Regions from separate parts of the Streptomyces sp. NPDC037126 genome, predicted to be linked through region 1. Evidence: riboswitches for the same ligand, from Rfam matches in the RefSeq annotation. Region 1 holds a riboswitch; the other holds the start of a gene.

The links. Region 1 has a riboswitch for glycine ahead of gcvT (glycine cleavage system aminomethyltransferase GcvT). Riboswitches for the same ligand answer to the same signal wherever they lie in the genome.
Region 2: another riboswitch for glycine. It lies ahead of gcvP (aminomethyl-transferring glycine dehydrogenase); the one in region 1 lies ahead of gcvT (glycine cleavage system aminomethyltransferase GcvT).

Annotation. Positions count from the first base shown of each region.
Region 1 covers NZ_JBVJTD010000010.1:51,017-58,165, reverse strand. The annotation lists gene ACZ7FF_RS22365 (enhanced serine sensitivity protein SseB C-terminal domain-containing protein) at 1-366, opposite strand, end outside; gene ACZ7FF_RS22360 (enhanced serine sensitivity protein SseB) at 573-1,364, opposite strand; gene ACZ7FF_RS22355 (AAA family ATPase) at 1,407-2,117, opposite strand; glycine riboswitch at 2,289-2,393, shown strand; glycine riboswitch at 2,394-2,506, shown strand; gene gcvT (glycine cleavage system aminomethyltransferase GcvT) at 2,550-3,665, shown strand; gene gcvH (glycine cleavage system protein GcvH) at 3,803-4,180, shown strand; gene glyA (serine hydroxymethyltransferase) at 4,195-5,457, shown strand; gene ACZ7FF_RS22335 (L-serine ammonia-lyase) at 5,560-6,927, shown strand; gene ACZ7FF_RS22330 (hypothetical protein) at 7,037-7,149, opposite strand, start outside.
Region 2 covers NZ_JBVJTD010000006.1:9,032-16,180, reverse strand. The annotation lists gene modB (molybdate ABC transporter permease subunit) at 1-113, shown strand, start outside; gene ACZ7FF_RS15940 (ABC transporter ATP-binding protein) at 164-1,249, shown strand; gene ACZ7FF_RS15935 (TOBE domain-containing protein) at 1,278-1,697, shown strand; gene gcvP (aminomethyl-transferring glycine dehydrogenase) at 1,752-4,637, opposite strand; glycine riboswitch at 4,812-4,906, opposite strand; gene ACZ7FF_RS15925 (PRC-barrel domain-containing protein) at 5,026-5,397, shown strand; gene ACZ7FF_RS15920 (DNA polymerase IV) at 5,319-6,800, opposite strand; gene ACZ7FF_RS15915 (MerR family transcriptional regulator) at 6,868-7,149, opposite strand, start outside.

The DNA of each region.
Region 1 (7,149 bases):
GGCCGGCTGGCGGTCCAGGCCGGTCGCGATGCGGCGCAGGTCCAGCCAGGGGATGCCCACGCCGCCGCCCGGGGCGTGCGGGTTGAGCCAGAGGCCGTAGTGGTCGGGATAGAGGGTGCGGGCCACGTCCAGGCCGTCGACCACCTCGTAGGAGCGGTTCCAGCCGCTGGCCGACAGCTCCTGGGCGGAGGTCACGCACGGGGCGTAGTGGAAGCCCGCGACCTCCATGTTCCCGTACTGGGCGTCCGCGGAGCCGGCCTGGCCGTGCCACAGCAGCATCCAGATCTGGCCGGAGGACGGGGCGGCGAGGGCGCGCAGCAGTGCCTCGTAGGCGTCGTAGCGTCCGGGCGTGACCTGGCGCAGCATGTGCTCCACGCTGCCGCTTGGGCTCGCGCTCACCTTTCTTACCGCCCCTTCGATTCTTTCCCCACGTTTGGACACAGCTTAAGCGCCGACGGGCCCGGGGCCCCGTGCCCGTACGCGGGTGCGGGTGCGCCCCGGCCCGCCGCGCCCCGCGGCCGGGCCGCATTTCGGGGCACGGCCCCGCACTCCTCGCGCCGGCCCTCGGCCGGTCAGTGGCCGTGCTGGTAGAACGGCCGGACGTTCGCCCTCAGCCAGTCGCCCACCGGGTCCTCGGCCACGTCCAGCAGGACGAGGTTCACCGGCCAGGCGACCGGGACCCTGCCGAGGGCACGGCCGAGTGCCTCCAGGGGAAGGGCGCGCAGATCGCCCTCCCACTGGGAGAGTTCGACGCCGACGAACATCACCGGGTCGGCCGTCTCGACGGCGGCCAGGCAGCGGCGGGCGGTGAGGACCACGCCGATCCCGTCGAACTCGGCGGAGGCGGCGGAGAGGAAGTCGACCGGGTCGTCCTGCCAGTCGGGCTCGAAGAGGCGGACCCGGCCGCCGGTGGCGAGGCCGTCGAGCGGGGTGCGGCCCGCGCGGCACAGTTCCGCGACGGCCTGCGGCGGCAGGGGGATGCCGACCACGCCACCGGGGTTCACCGCGATGCCGGCCTGCGGGGGCAGGCCGCGGGCGAACTCCACGGCGGGCGCGATCGTGTACGACATGTGGGAGCCGGCCACCTGGCGGAACTGCTCCTCCGAGCTGAACACCGGGACGTACACCTGACCGTCGATGTCCAGCGTGGGCAGGTCGAGCGGGCCGCTGTCCGGGCCGCCGCCGGCCGGCAGCGGGACCCAGACGAAGCTCCGGCCGAGGACCTCGATGATCCGGCCGCCCGCCGTGGGGACGCCTAGGGAGGCCGACAGCACCTCCTCCAGCTCGTTGCCGGGCCAACCGCCGTGCGGGTGGGGGTGCGCCTGTGCCGGGAAGTCCGCGGGAAAGTCCGCCGGGAAGTCCATCTGCCTACCGCCTGCTGGGAACCACTGCTGGGAACCTGAAGGCTAGCGGGTGGCTGTGACGGCGTCCCCCGGCCGGGCGGGCCCGGCGAAGCCTATGCGGTGCAGGGTGTCCGCCGCGGCCCGGTCGATCAGCACCGCCGAGCCGCAGCCCGGGGGCAGCTCGCCCCGCTCCACCGCGCCGAGCAGACGGGCCGTCGTACGCCGATGGCGGCCGAACGCGTAGCGGGAGACGCCCCGGCCGCGCTCGCGCTGGCCCTCCCGGGCCGTCCCGGGCGGGACGTCGAGCAGCAGCAGGTGCAGGGTGGCGCCGCGGCGGCGGGCCGCACGGGCGAGCCAGGCGCGCACCCAGGCCTGGGTGCCGCAGTCGTGCACCACGACGCCCGCCCCGGTGCGCAGGGCGCGGCGCAGGGCGGCGTAGTGGGCCGCGCGGACCAGGGGGCGGTAGAGAACGTACGGCAGGCGGCGGGGCAGGCGGGCCGCGAATCGGTCGCGGGTGTCCTGGGAGTCCACGCGGGGGCCCGCGACCGCGCGGCGCATCAGCGTGGACTTGCCGCCGCCGGGCAGGCCGGCGACCACCACGACGTCACCGGGGGCGAAGAGCAGGGCCCGCGGGCCGCGCGCGGCGAGGTCGCGCAGGTCCCGGACGGCCGGCTCGGGGTGCTCGGCGCGGCGCTCGCGGGCCGGGGCGCGGCGCTGCCGCGGCACCGCGGCGGCGGTGCCCGTCGCGTACGCCGTGGTTCTGTTCACCGTGATCGCCCTCCCCTGTGTCCCGGTAATATCCATGCCCGGCCAAAGTAAAGAGAAGGTAATGGAATGAGTGCGGCGGCCGGGGGCGCGTACCGCCACGGCGCGGTTACGGAGACGGCCCTGACGGGCGGGGCCGTGGCGTGCAATGATGTGGCCGCCAACTGCATACCGGCCGTTTGAATCCGCGCGGGAGAGTCCCCGGGTCCCCTCTGGACCGCCCGGGGCGCCGAAGGAGCAAGTCCCTCCCTTGAATCTCTCAGGCACCGTTACCGCGCGGGCGAGGCACATCTGAAAAGCGGGCCGCTGTGTCAGTGGCTCCACCCAAGGTGCAAGCCCTGATCGCCCCCGTGGCGGTCCTGGCGAACCTCTCAGGTTCCGATGACAGATGGGGAGGAACGTTCCTCGCCCCATCCCCGTGCCCTGGGAGACGACCGACCGATGAGCAGTACCGAACTCCGCCACACCGCGCTCGATGCCGTGCATCGCTCGCTCGGCGCGACGATGACCGACTTCGCGGGCTGGGACATGCCCCTGCGCTACGGCTCCGAGCGCGACGAGCACCTCGCCGTGCGCACCAAGGCCGGTCTGTTCGACCTCTCCCACATGGGCGAGATCACCGTCACCGGCCCCGAGGCCGCCGACTTCCTGAACATGGCCCTGGTCGGCAACATCGCCTCCATCGGCGTCGGCCGCGCCCGCTACACCATGATCTGCCAGGCCGACGGCGGCATCCTGGACGACCTGATCGTCTACCGGCTCGCCGAGACCGAGTACATGGTCGTGGCCAACGCCTCCAACGCCCAGGTCGTGCTGGACGCCCTGAGCGAGCGCTCCGGGGGCCTCGAGGTCGAGGTGCGCGACGACCGGGACGCCTACGCGCTGATCGCCGTGCAGGGCCCGGAGTCCCCCGGCATCCTGAAGTCGCTCACGGACGCCGACCTGGACGGCCTGAAGTACTACGCGGGCCTGCCCGGCACGGTCGCCGGCGTCCCCGCGCTGATCGCCCGCACCGGCTACACCGGCGAGGACGGCTTCGAGCTCTTCGTGAAGCCGGAGCACGCGGTCGAGCTGTGGCAGGCGCTGACCAAGGCCGGCGAGGGCGTCGGCCTGGTGGCGTGCGGCCTGTCCTGCCGCGACACGCTGCGCCTGGAGGCGGGCATGCCGCTGTACGGGCACGAGCTGACCACCGCCCTGACCCCCTTCGACGCCGGGCTCGGCCGCGTGGTCAAGTTCGACAAGGGCGACTTCGTCGGCCGCACGTCGCTCGTGGAGGCCGCCGCCCGCGCCGAGCAGAACCCGCCGCGCGTGCTCGTCGGCCTGATCGCCGAGGGCCGCCGCGTCCCGCGCGCCGGGTACCCCGTCGTCGCCGGCGGCCAGGTGATCGGCGAGGTCACCTCCGGCGCCCCCTCCCCCACGCTGGGCAAGCCGATCGCCATGGCCTATGTCGACGCCGCGCACGCGGCGCCCGGCACCGAGGGCGTCGGCGTCGACATCCGGGGCAGCCACGAGCCGTACGAGGTCGTGGCGCTGCCGTTCTACAAGCGCCAGAAGTAGACACTGGGCGCGGCCGCGCCCCGCACGGAGCCGGTCCGCGGCGGGCACGTGACCCTGCGCACACCCGCCCGCGCCCACCAGCAGTTTCCGTACTCCCCCCTCACCACCACTCCCGCGCGTACAGGAGAATTCAGGCCATGAGCAACCCCCAGCAGCTGCGCTACAGCAAGGAGCACGAGTGGCTGTCGGCCGCCGAGGACGGCGTCTCGACGGTCGGCATCACCGAGTTCGCGGCCAACGCGCTCGGCGATGTGGTCTACGCCCAGCTCCCCGAGGTCGGCTCCACCGTCGAGGCGGGCGAGACCTGCGGTGAGCTGGAGTCGACCAAGTCGGTCTCCGACCTCTACTCGCCGGTGGGCGGCGAGGTCACCGAGATCAACGAGGACGTCGTCAACGACCCGTCGCTGGTGAACTCCGCCCCCTTCGAGGGCGGCTGGCTGTTCAAGGTGCGCGTCACGGAGGAGCCGGGTGACCTGCTCTCCGCCGACGAGTACGCCGCCCACACCGCCGGCTGAGGAGTAGTGGCCGAATGACTGTCCTGAACACGCCCCTGCACGAGCTGGACCCGGAGATCGCCGCGGCGGTCGACGCCGAGCTGAACCGCCAGCAGTCCACCCTCGAGATGATCGCCTCCGAGAACTTCGCGCCGCTCGCGGTGATGGAGGCCCAGGGCTCGGTCCTCACCAACAAGTACGCCGAGGGCTACCCGGGCCGCCGCTACTACGGCGGCTGCGAGCACGTCGACGTCGCCGAGCAGATCGCCATCGACCGGATCAAGGAGCTGTTCGGCGCCGAGTACGCCAACGTGCAGCCCCACTCCGGCGCCTCCGCCAACCAGGCGGCCCTGTTCGCGCTGGCCCAGCCCGGGGACACCATCCTCGGCCTGGACCTCGCCCACGGCGGTCACCTGACCCACGGCATGCGGCTGAACTTCTCCGGCAAGCAGTTCAACGTGGTCGCCTACCACGTGGACGACTCGGGCCTGGTCGACATGGCCGAGGTCGAGCGGCTCGCCAAGGAGCACCGCCCCAAGGTGATCATCGCGGGCTGGTCCGCGTACCCGCGCCAGCTGGACTTCGCCGAGTTCCGCCGGATCGCCGACGAGGTCGGGGCCTACCTGTGGGTCGACATGGCGCACTTCGCGGGCCTGGTCGCCGCCGGTCTCCACCCGAACCCGGTGGAGCACGCGCACGTGGTCACCTCGACCACGCACAAGACCCTCGGCGGTCCGCGCGGCGGCATCATCCTCGCGAAGAAGGACTTCGCGAAGAAGCTGAACTCCTCGGTCTTCCCGGGCTTCCAGGGCGGCCCCCTGGAGCACGTGATCGCGGCCAAGGCGGTCTCCTTCAAGGTCGCCGCCTCGGAGGACTTCAAGGAGCGCCAGCGCCGTACGGTGGAGGGCGCCCGCATCCTCGCCGAGCGCCTGACCGCGGCGGACGCCCGCGAGGCCGGTGTCAACGTGCTGTCCGGCGGCACCGACGTGCACCTGATCCTGGTCGACCTGCGCGAGTCCGAGCTGGACGGCCAGCAGGCCGAGGACCGCCTCCACGAGGTCGGCATCACGGTCAACCGCAACGCGGTCCCGAACGACCCGCGCCCCCCGATGGTCACCTCGGGCCTGCGGATCGGCACGCCCGCCCTCGCCACCCGCGGCTTCACGGCCGAGGACTTCGCCGAGGTCGCGGACGTGATCGCCGAGGCGCTGAAGCCGTCGTACGACGCCGAGGCCCTGAAGGCGCGCGTGACGGCGCTCGCCGACAAGCACCCGCTGTACCCGGGTCTGAACAAGTAAGTCACGTTCCGCGGGGTACCGCGCACACTGGAGATGTCCGGTGTGCGCGGTACCCGCCCCCCGTACCACCCCTTGCACCACCCCCGTATTGAGGAGTCCCCCGTGGCCATCTCGGTCTTCGACCTGTTCTCGATCGGCATCGGCCCGTCCAGCTCCCACACGGTCGGCCCGATGCGGGCGGCGCGCATGTTCGCGCGGCGGCTGCGCAACGAGGAGCTGCTGGAGTCCGTCGCGTCGATACGCTCCGAGCTGTACGGCTCGCTCGGCGCGACCGGCCACGGCCACGGCACGCCCAAGGCGGTGCTGCTCGGCCTGGAGGGCGCCTCGCCGCGCACGGTCGACGTGGAGGGCGCGGACCAGCGGGTGGAGGACATCAAGGCGACCGGGCGGCTGAACCTGCTCGGCGAGCACGAGATCGCCTTCGACTTCGACGCCGACCTCGAGCTGCACCGCCGCAAGGCACTCCCCTACCACGCCAACGGCATGACGCTGTGGGCCTACGACGCCTCGGGCGCCGAGCTGCTGTCCAAGACCTACTACTCGGTCGGCGGCGGCTTCGTGGTGGACGAGGACGCGGTCGGCGCGGACCGCATCGTGCTGGACGACACGGTCCTGAAGTACCCCTTCCGCACGGGCGACGAGCTGCTGCGCCTGACGAAGGAGACCGGCCTGTCGATCTCCTCCCTGATGCTGGAGAACGAGCGGGCCTGGCGCACGGAGGAGGAGATCCGCGAGGGCCTGCTGGACATCTGGCACGTGATGCAGGCCTGTGTGCGGCGCGGCATGTCCCGCGAGGGCATCCTGCCCGGCGGGCTGAAGGTCCGCCGCCGTGCGGCCGTCTCCGCCCGCCAGCTGCGCGCCGAGGGCGACGCGCTGGCGCACGCCATGGAGTGGATCACGCTCTACGCCATGGCCGTGAACGAGGAGAACGCGGCCGGCGGCCGGGTGGTGACCGCGCCCACGAACGGCGCGGCCGGCATCATCCCCGCCGTCCTGCACTACTACATCAACTTCGTGCCGGGCGCCGACGAGGACGGGGTCGTGCGGTTCCTGCTGGCCGCGGGCGCGATCGGCATGCTCTTCAAGGAGAACGCCTCCATCTCCGGCGCCGAGGTCGGCTGCCAGGGCGAGGTCGGCTCCGCCTGCTCCATGGCCGCCGGCGCCCTCGCCGAGGTCCTCGGCGGCTCCCCCGAGCAGGTCGAGAACGCGGCCGAGATCGGCATGGAGCACAACCTCGGCCTCACCTGCGACCCGGTCGGCGGCCTGGTCCAGATCCCCTGCATCGAGCGCAACGGCATGGCCGCGGTCAAGGCGGTCACGGCCGCGAAGATGGCCATGCGCGGCGACGGCTCCCACAAGGTGTCCCTGGACAAGGTCATCAAGACCATGAAGGACACCGGCGCCGACATGTCGGTCAAGTACAAGGAGACCGCCCGGGGCGGGCTCGCGGTGAACATCATCGAGTGCTAGCGGACGGTTCACCGGGTTCTGGAGGAACGGTTCACCGGTCACCGGCGGAACGGTTCACCAAGACGGGCGCGGCCCGGGGCCCCGGGCGCTCGGCGCCCGCCCGGGGTGCCTACATCGGCCCCGCGTCGTGCGCCCGCGCGGCGGCGAGCTGCTCCTCGGTGAGGGTCGACGGGTCCGGCCTGCTGACCACGGCCCAGTGCTTCCCGACGGGGCAGCGTGCGT
Region 2 (7,149 bases), on a different contig from region 1:
ACCTCGCCCTGCAGAACGACCCGGAGGCCGCCGTCGCGCTGAGCCTGGTGCTGCTGGCCGTGTCGATCGCGGTGCTGGCCGGACTGCGCGACCGGTGGCTGACGGGGGCGTGAGCGTGCCGGAAGGATGGAAGCGGACCCTGCCGACGAAGGACCCTGTACGCATGACCGACATCGACGCCCCCGAGGCCGCCCTCCAGGTCGCGGGCCGGCAGGGGCTCGACGCCCGGCTCGTGGTGGAGCGCGGCGCGTTCCGGCTCGACGTGGCGCTGACGGCGGCGCCCGGGGACGTGGTCGCGCTGCTCGGCCCCAACGGCGCCGGCAAGACCACCGCCCTGCGCGTCCTCGCCGGTCTCGTCCCGCTGACCGACGGCCATCTGCTCCTCGACGGCACCTCGCTGGAGCGCGTCCCGCCGGAGTCCCGCCCGGTCGGCGTGGTCTTCCAGGACTACCTGCTCTTCCCGCACCTGTCCGCGCTGGACAACGTGGCCTTCGGGCCCCGCTGCCAGGGCATGGGGAAGGCGGCGGCCCGTGCCAGGGCCGCCGAGTGGCTGGAGCGCATGGGGCTCGCCGAGCACGCCGGTGCCAAGCCCCGCCGTCTCTCCGGCGGGCAGGCGCAGCGCGTGGCCGTCGCCCGCGCCCTGGCCACCCGGCCCCGGCTGCTGCTCCTGGACGAGCCGCTGGCCGCGCTGGACGCCCGTACCCGCCTGGAGGTCCGCGCCCAGCTCCGCCGCCACCTGGCCGAGTTCGAGGCGGTCGCCGTCCTGGTCACGCACGACCCGCTGGACGCGATGGTGCTCGCGGACCGGCTGGTGGTCGTGGAGCACGGCCAGGTCGTCCAGGAGGGCACTCCCGCCGACATCGCCCGGCACCCGCGCACGGACTACATCGCCCAGCTGGTCGGCCTCAACCTCTACCGGGGGCGGGCCGGGGGTCACACGGTGAAGCTGGAGGCCGGGCCCTCGATCACCACCACTGAGGAGCTGTCGGGGCCGGCCTTCGTGGCGTTCCCGCCGTCCGCGGTGACCCTGTTCCGGGACCGGCCCACGGGCGCCAGCGCCCGCAATCTGTGGCGCTGCGAGGTGGCCGGCCTGGAAACGCACGGCGACCAGATCCGCGCCGACCTCACGGGGGAACTCCCCCTGGCCGCCGACCTCACCACGGTCGCCGCCGCCGACCTGGACCTGCATCCGGGTGCACCGGTCTGGGCGACGGTCAAAGCGACTCAGACCCATGCATACCCCGCCTGAGCCGACCGGCCCTCTACGGTGGGTGCCCATGACCCTGAGCATCCGCAACCAGCTCCCCGGCACCGTCACCGCGGTCCAGCCGGGCGAGGCCATGGCCACCGTCCAGCTCCGCCTCGACGGCGGGCAGGAACTCACCGCGGCCATCACCCTGGAGGCCGCCGAAGAGCTGGCCCTCGCCCCGGGCTCGGCCGTCCGCGCCCTCGTGAAGTCGACCGAGGTCTCCCTCTCCACCCAGCGGGTCACGGGCCTGTCGATCCGCAACCAGCTCCCCGGCACGATCACCGGACTCAGGACCGGCGTCGTGATGGCCACCGTGAAGATCACCGTCGACGGCGGCAGGCTGACCGCGGCGATCACCAAGGACGCCGCCACCGACCTCGGCCTCTTCGTGGGCTCCGACGTGGTCGCCCTCATCAAGGCGACCGAGGTGGCCCTGGAGACGGCCTAGCACGGGCGAGGGCCCCGCCCGGAGATCCGGACGGGGCCCTCGGCCACGGCTCGCTCAGTCCTCGTAGGCGTCCAGCGGCGGGCAGGAGCACACCAGGTTGCGGTCACCGAAGGCCTGGTCGATGCGGCGCACCGGCGGCCAGTACTTGTCGGCGACCGAGACGCCGGCCGGGAAGACGGCGTCCTCGCGGCTGTAGGCGTGCGTCCACTCACCGCCGAGCGCGGCCGCGGTGTGCGGCGCGTTGCACAGCGGGTTGTCCTCCGCCGGCCACTCGCCCGAACCGACCTTCTCGATCTCCGCGCGGATGGCGATCATCGCGTCGCAGAACCGGTCCAGCTCGGAGATGTCCTCCGACTCGGTCGGCTCGATCATCAGCGTGCCGGCCACCGGGAAGGACATGGTGGGCGCGTGGAAGCCGTAGTCGATCAGGCGCTTGGCCACGTCGTCCACGCTCACACCGGTCGCCTTGGTCAGCGGGCGCAGGTCGATGATGCACTCGTGCGCGACCAGACCGCCGGGGCCGGTGTAGAGCACCGGGAAGTGCGGCTCCAGGCGCTTGGCGATGTAGTTCGCCGAGAGCACGGCCACCTGCGTGGCCCGCTTCAGGCCCTCGCCGCCCATCAGGCGGACGTACGCCCAGGAGATCGGCAGGATGCCCGCGGAGCCGAACGGCGCCGCCGAGATCGGACCGACGCCGGTCTCCGGGCCGGCCGCAGGCTGCAGCGGGTGGTTCGGCAGGTACGGCGCCAGGTGCGAGCGGACCGCGACCGGGCCGACGCCGGGGCCACCACCGCCGTGCGGGATGCAGAACGTCTTGTGCAGGTTCAGGTGGGAGACGTCGCCGCCGAAGTGACCGGGCTTGGCGAGGCCGACCAGCGCGTTGAGGTTGGCGCCGTCGACGTACACCTGGCCGCCGGCCTCGTGCACCTGGGCGCAGATGTCGGCGACGTGCTCCTCGAACACACCGTGCGTGGACGGGTAGGTGATCATCAGCACGGCCAGCTCGTCGCGGTGCTTCTCGATCTTCGCCCGCAGGTCCTCGACGTCGATCTCGCCGTCCTCGGCGGTCTTGACGACGACGACCTTCATGCCGGCCATGACCGCGCTGGCGGCGTTGGTGCCGTGCGCGGAGGACGGGATGAGGCAGATGGTCCGCTGGTCGTCGCCATTGGCACGGTGGTAGCCGCGCACCGCGAGCAGACCGGCCAGCTCGCCCTGCGAACCGGCGTTCGGCTGCAGGGAGACCTTGTCGTACCCGGTGACCTCGGCGAGACGCTCCTCCAGCTCGTGGATGAGCGTGAGGTAGCCCTCGGCCTGCTCGGCGGGCGCGAAGGGGTGCAGCTGGCCGAACTCGGGCCAGGTGACCGGCTCCATCTCGGTCGTCGCGTTGAGCTTCATGGTGCAGGAGCCCAGCGGGATCATGCCGCGGTCGAGCGCGTAGTCGCGGTCGGACAGCCTGCGCAGGTAGCGCAGCATCGCGGTCTCGGAGCGGTGCTCGTGGAAGACCGGGTGGGTGAGGTAGGCGTCGGTGCGCTGCATCGCCTCGGGCAGCGTGTCCGCGGCGACCGCGTCCAGCGCCTCGATGTCGCCCTCGACGCCGAAGGCGGACCAGACGGCGGCGAGCTGCGCCCGCACGGTGGTCTCGTCGCAGGCCAGCGAGACGTGGTCGGAGTCGACCAGGCGGAGGTTGACCCCGTTGTCCCGGGCGGCGGCGACGATCTCGGCCGCCTTGCCGGGCACACGAGCGGTCAGCGTGTCGAAGTAGGCGCCGTGGACGATCTCGACGCCGCCGGCCTTCAGGCCCTCGGCGAGGATCGTGGCGTAGCGGTGGGTGCGGCGGGCGATCGTCCGCAGCCCCTCGGGGCCGTGGTAGACGGCGTACATGCCGGCCATCACCGCGAGCAGCACCTGGGCGGTGCAGATGTTGCTGGTGGCCTTCTCACGGCGGATGTGCTGCTCACGGGTCTGCAGCGCGAGCCGGTAGGCCTTGTGGCCGTCCGCGTCGACGGACACACCGACGAGGCGTCCGGGAAGGCTGCGGGCGAACTTCTCGTGCACGGCCATGTAGCCGGCGTGCGGACCGCCGAAGCCCATCGGGACGCCGAAGCGCTGGGTGGTGCCGACCGCGATGTCCGCGCCCAGCTCGCCCGGCGAGGTGAGCAGGGTCAGCGCGAGCAGGTCGGCGGCGACGGTGACGAGCGCGCCCAGCTCGTGCGCCTGCTCGATGACGGGCTTGATGTCGCGTACGGCACCGGAGGCGCCGGGGTACTGGATCAGCACGCCGTTGATCTCGCGCGCCGCGATGTCGGCCGGGATGCCGTCGCTGAGGTCGGCGACGACGACCTCGACACCGGCCGGCTCGGCACGCGTCTCGATGACCGCGATGGTCTGCGGCAGCGCGTCCGCGTCGATCAGGAACAGGCCCTTCTTGTTCCTGCCCATGCGCCGGGACAGCGCCACGGCCTCGGCCGCGGCCGTGCCCTCGTCCAGCAGCGAGGCGCCGGAGGTGGGCAGGCCGGTCAGCTCGGCGACCACGGTCTGGAAGTTCAGCAGGGCCTCCAGGCGGCCCTGGGAGATCTCCGGCTGGTACGGCGTGTAGGCGGTGTACCAGGCCGGGTTCTCCATGACGTTGCGCAGGATGACCGGCGGGGTGAAGGTGCCGTAGTAGCCCAGGCCGATCATGGAGCCGAGAACCTGGTTGCGGTCGGCGAGCGAGCGCAGTTCGGCGAGCACCTCGGCCTCGGTGCGGGCACCCGGCAGGTCCAGGGCGTCGGCGTTCTTGATGACATCCGGAACCGCGGCGGCGGTCAGCTCGTCGAGGGAGCCGTAGCCGACCGAGGCGAGCATCTTGGCCCGCGCCTCGTGGTCGGGCCCGATGTGGCGCTGCTCGAAGGGGATGCCCGATTCGAGCTCGGCGAGCGGAATGCGGTGGGCGGTCATTGCGGAGGCCTCCTGGTCTGACGCGACCTTCGAGGGGCACCACGGCGCGGGTACCCCGACGGCCTCCCCCTCTGTCATCTCAACCTGAGAGCTTCACCAGGCGCCCGCGGACGCCGGCTTTCACCGTCGGTGAGGGCGGGAGCCGTCGACACCCGCCCTGCTTTCCAGAGTGACCTCGTCCGTGCGGTACGTGAGCCTGAGAGATTCCGGGGAGGATTTGCTCCTTCGGCGCCTCCGATGTGGTCGGAGGACTCTCCCGCACGGGGTCAGCAGCCGCTGTCAGCCTACCAGCGAGGTCAACACGGGAGCCCTCGAGTGGCCGCCTCCCTGAATGTGCTCTTTTGTAGTGCTTACGGATGAGTTGCGACCAAGTGGAGGGAGAGGGACCGTGCAGACCGACATCGATCCGCGCAACCTGATCGGCCGCAAGGCGTTCGACCGCGATGGCACCAAGATCGGCACCATCGACGAGGTGTATCTCGACGACGCCACCGGCGTGCCCGAATGGGCGGCCATACGCACCGGCCTTTTCTCCCGGGACGCGTTCGTCCCCCTGGAGCCCAGCGAACTCGTCGAGGGCACCCTCCACGTCCCGTTCGAGCGCGCCCTGATCAGGGACGCCCCCGACTTCGGCGTGGGCCGGCACCTCTCCCCCGAACAGGAACTCCAGCTCTACCACCACTACGGTCTCGACGTGGCCGGACCTCCCTCCGTACCGGACCACGACTTCGGCAAGCTGGCGGGCTCGGAGGAGGCCTGATCGCGGACCTCTTCCAGGGCCCCGGGCGGGTCGGCGCCCGACGGAACGAGCGGAGCCGGCGGGTGTGCGGGAGCCTGAACCAGCGGCAGGGGCTCGGCGGGCTCCAGCGCGGGATCGCCGACGGGGAACGTCCGCACGCGCCCCGGAGTGGCCTGCAGCGGCGTCTCGAACCGCACCGTGACCCGCCCCAGCCCGCTCCCCTGCACCCAGCCGGCTCCGTACTCCTCGTGCCGCACGTCCTGCCCCGCGCGCCAGTGCCGCTCGGCGGGTTCCGGCGGCACCGTCACGGCGTCGGCCACGGCCTCCCGCGGCTCCTCGGCCGCCCGCACCGGCATCGCCTGCGCGAACAGGTCCTCCTGTGTGTAGTCGGCGAGCCCGGAGACACCCACGCCGAGCAGCCGGACCCCGCCCGTGGTGTCCACCGAGTCCAGCAGCCGGGCCGCCGCCTCCCGGACGACCGCAGGATCGTCCGTGGGGCCTCTGAGAGTCTCCGAGCGGGTCAGGGTGGAGAAGTCGTACCGGCGCACCTTCAGCACGATGGTCCGCCCGGACAGCCCGGCGCCGCGCAGCCGGCCCACGCACCGGTCGGCGAGCCGCTGCACCTCCAGGGCGATGCGCAGCCGGTCGTGGATGTCCACGTCGTAGGTGTCCTCGACCGACACCGACTTCGCCTCGCGCTCGGCCACCACCGGCCGCTCGTCGCGAGCCAGGGCCATCGCGTACAGCGCCTGCCCGTGCGCCTTGCCGACCAGCCGTACGAGTTCGTCCTCACCCGCCTCGGCCAGCTCATCGACCGTGGTGATCCCCGCCCGCCGCAGATGGTCGCCCGTGGCCGGCCCCACCCCCGGCAGGGTGCGCACCGGCATCGGCCCCAGCAGCGCCCGCTCGGTCCCCGGCTCGATGAGCACCAGCCCGTCCGGCTTGGCCTGCTCGGAGGCGATCTTCGCGAGCATCTTGGACGCGGCCAGGCCCACCGACCCGGTCAGCCCCGTCACCGCGCGGATGTCCGCGCGCAGCCTGACGCCCGTCAGCTGCGCCGACTCCGCGTCCCAGGCCACTCCCCCGGCCTCCAGGTCGACGAACGCCTCGTCCAGGCTGAGCGGCTCCACCAGCGGCGACAGCTCACGCAGCAGCGCCATCACCTGCTCGCTGATCGACCGGTACAGGGTGAAGCGCGGCACGAGGTACGCGGCGTTGGGCGCCAGCCTGCGGGCCTGGGCCATGGGCATCGCCGAATGCACTCCGAAGACCCGAGCCTCGTACGACGCGGTGGCCACCACACCGCGCGGCCCGAGCCCGCCCACGACGACCGCTTTCCCGCGCAGGCTCGGCTTGGACGCCTGCTCCACCGAGGCGTAGAAGGCATCCATGTCGAGATGCAGGATCGTGGGCGCGTTTCTCACATCTCCGATGCTGCACCACGGCACTGACAACGCGGTGGCGCGGGAGCGCGCCCGGTGGGACCGGTTGTCAGACCGCCCGGTTGCGGCGCCGCGCCAGCTCGTCCGCGGGGTTGGGACCCACGAGGGTCTCGCCCGTGTCGACGCGCTCGCCGTGCAGCTGCGAGAGGGCGCTCTCCACGTCCCGCCACACCACGCCGACCGCGATCCCGAAGATGCCCTGACCGCCCTGGAGCAGAGCGTGGACCTCGTCCGGCGAGGTGCACTCGTAGACGGTGGCGCCGTCGCTCATGAGGGTCATGCGCTCCAGGTCACGAAAACCGCGCTCCCTGAGGTGCTGCACGGCCGTGCG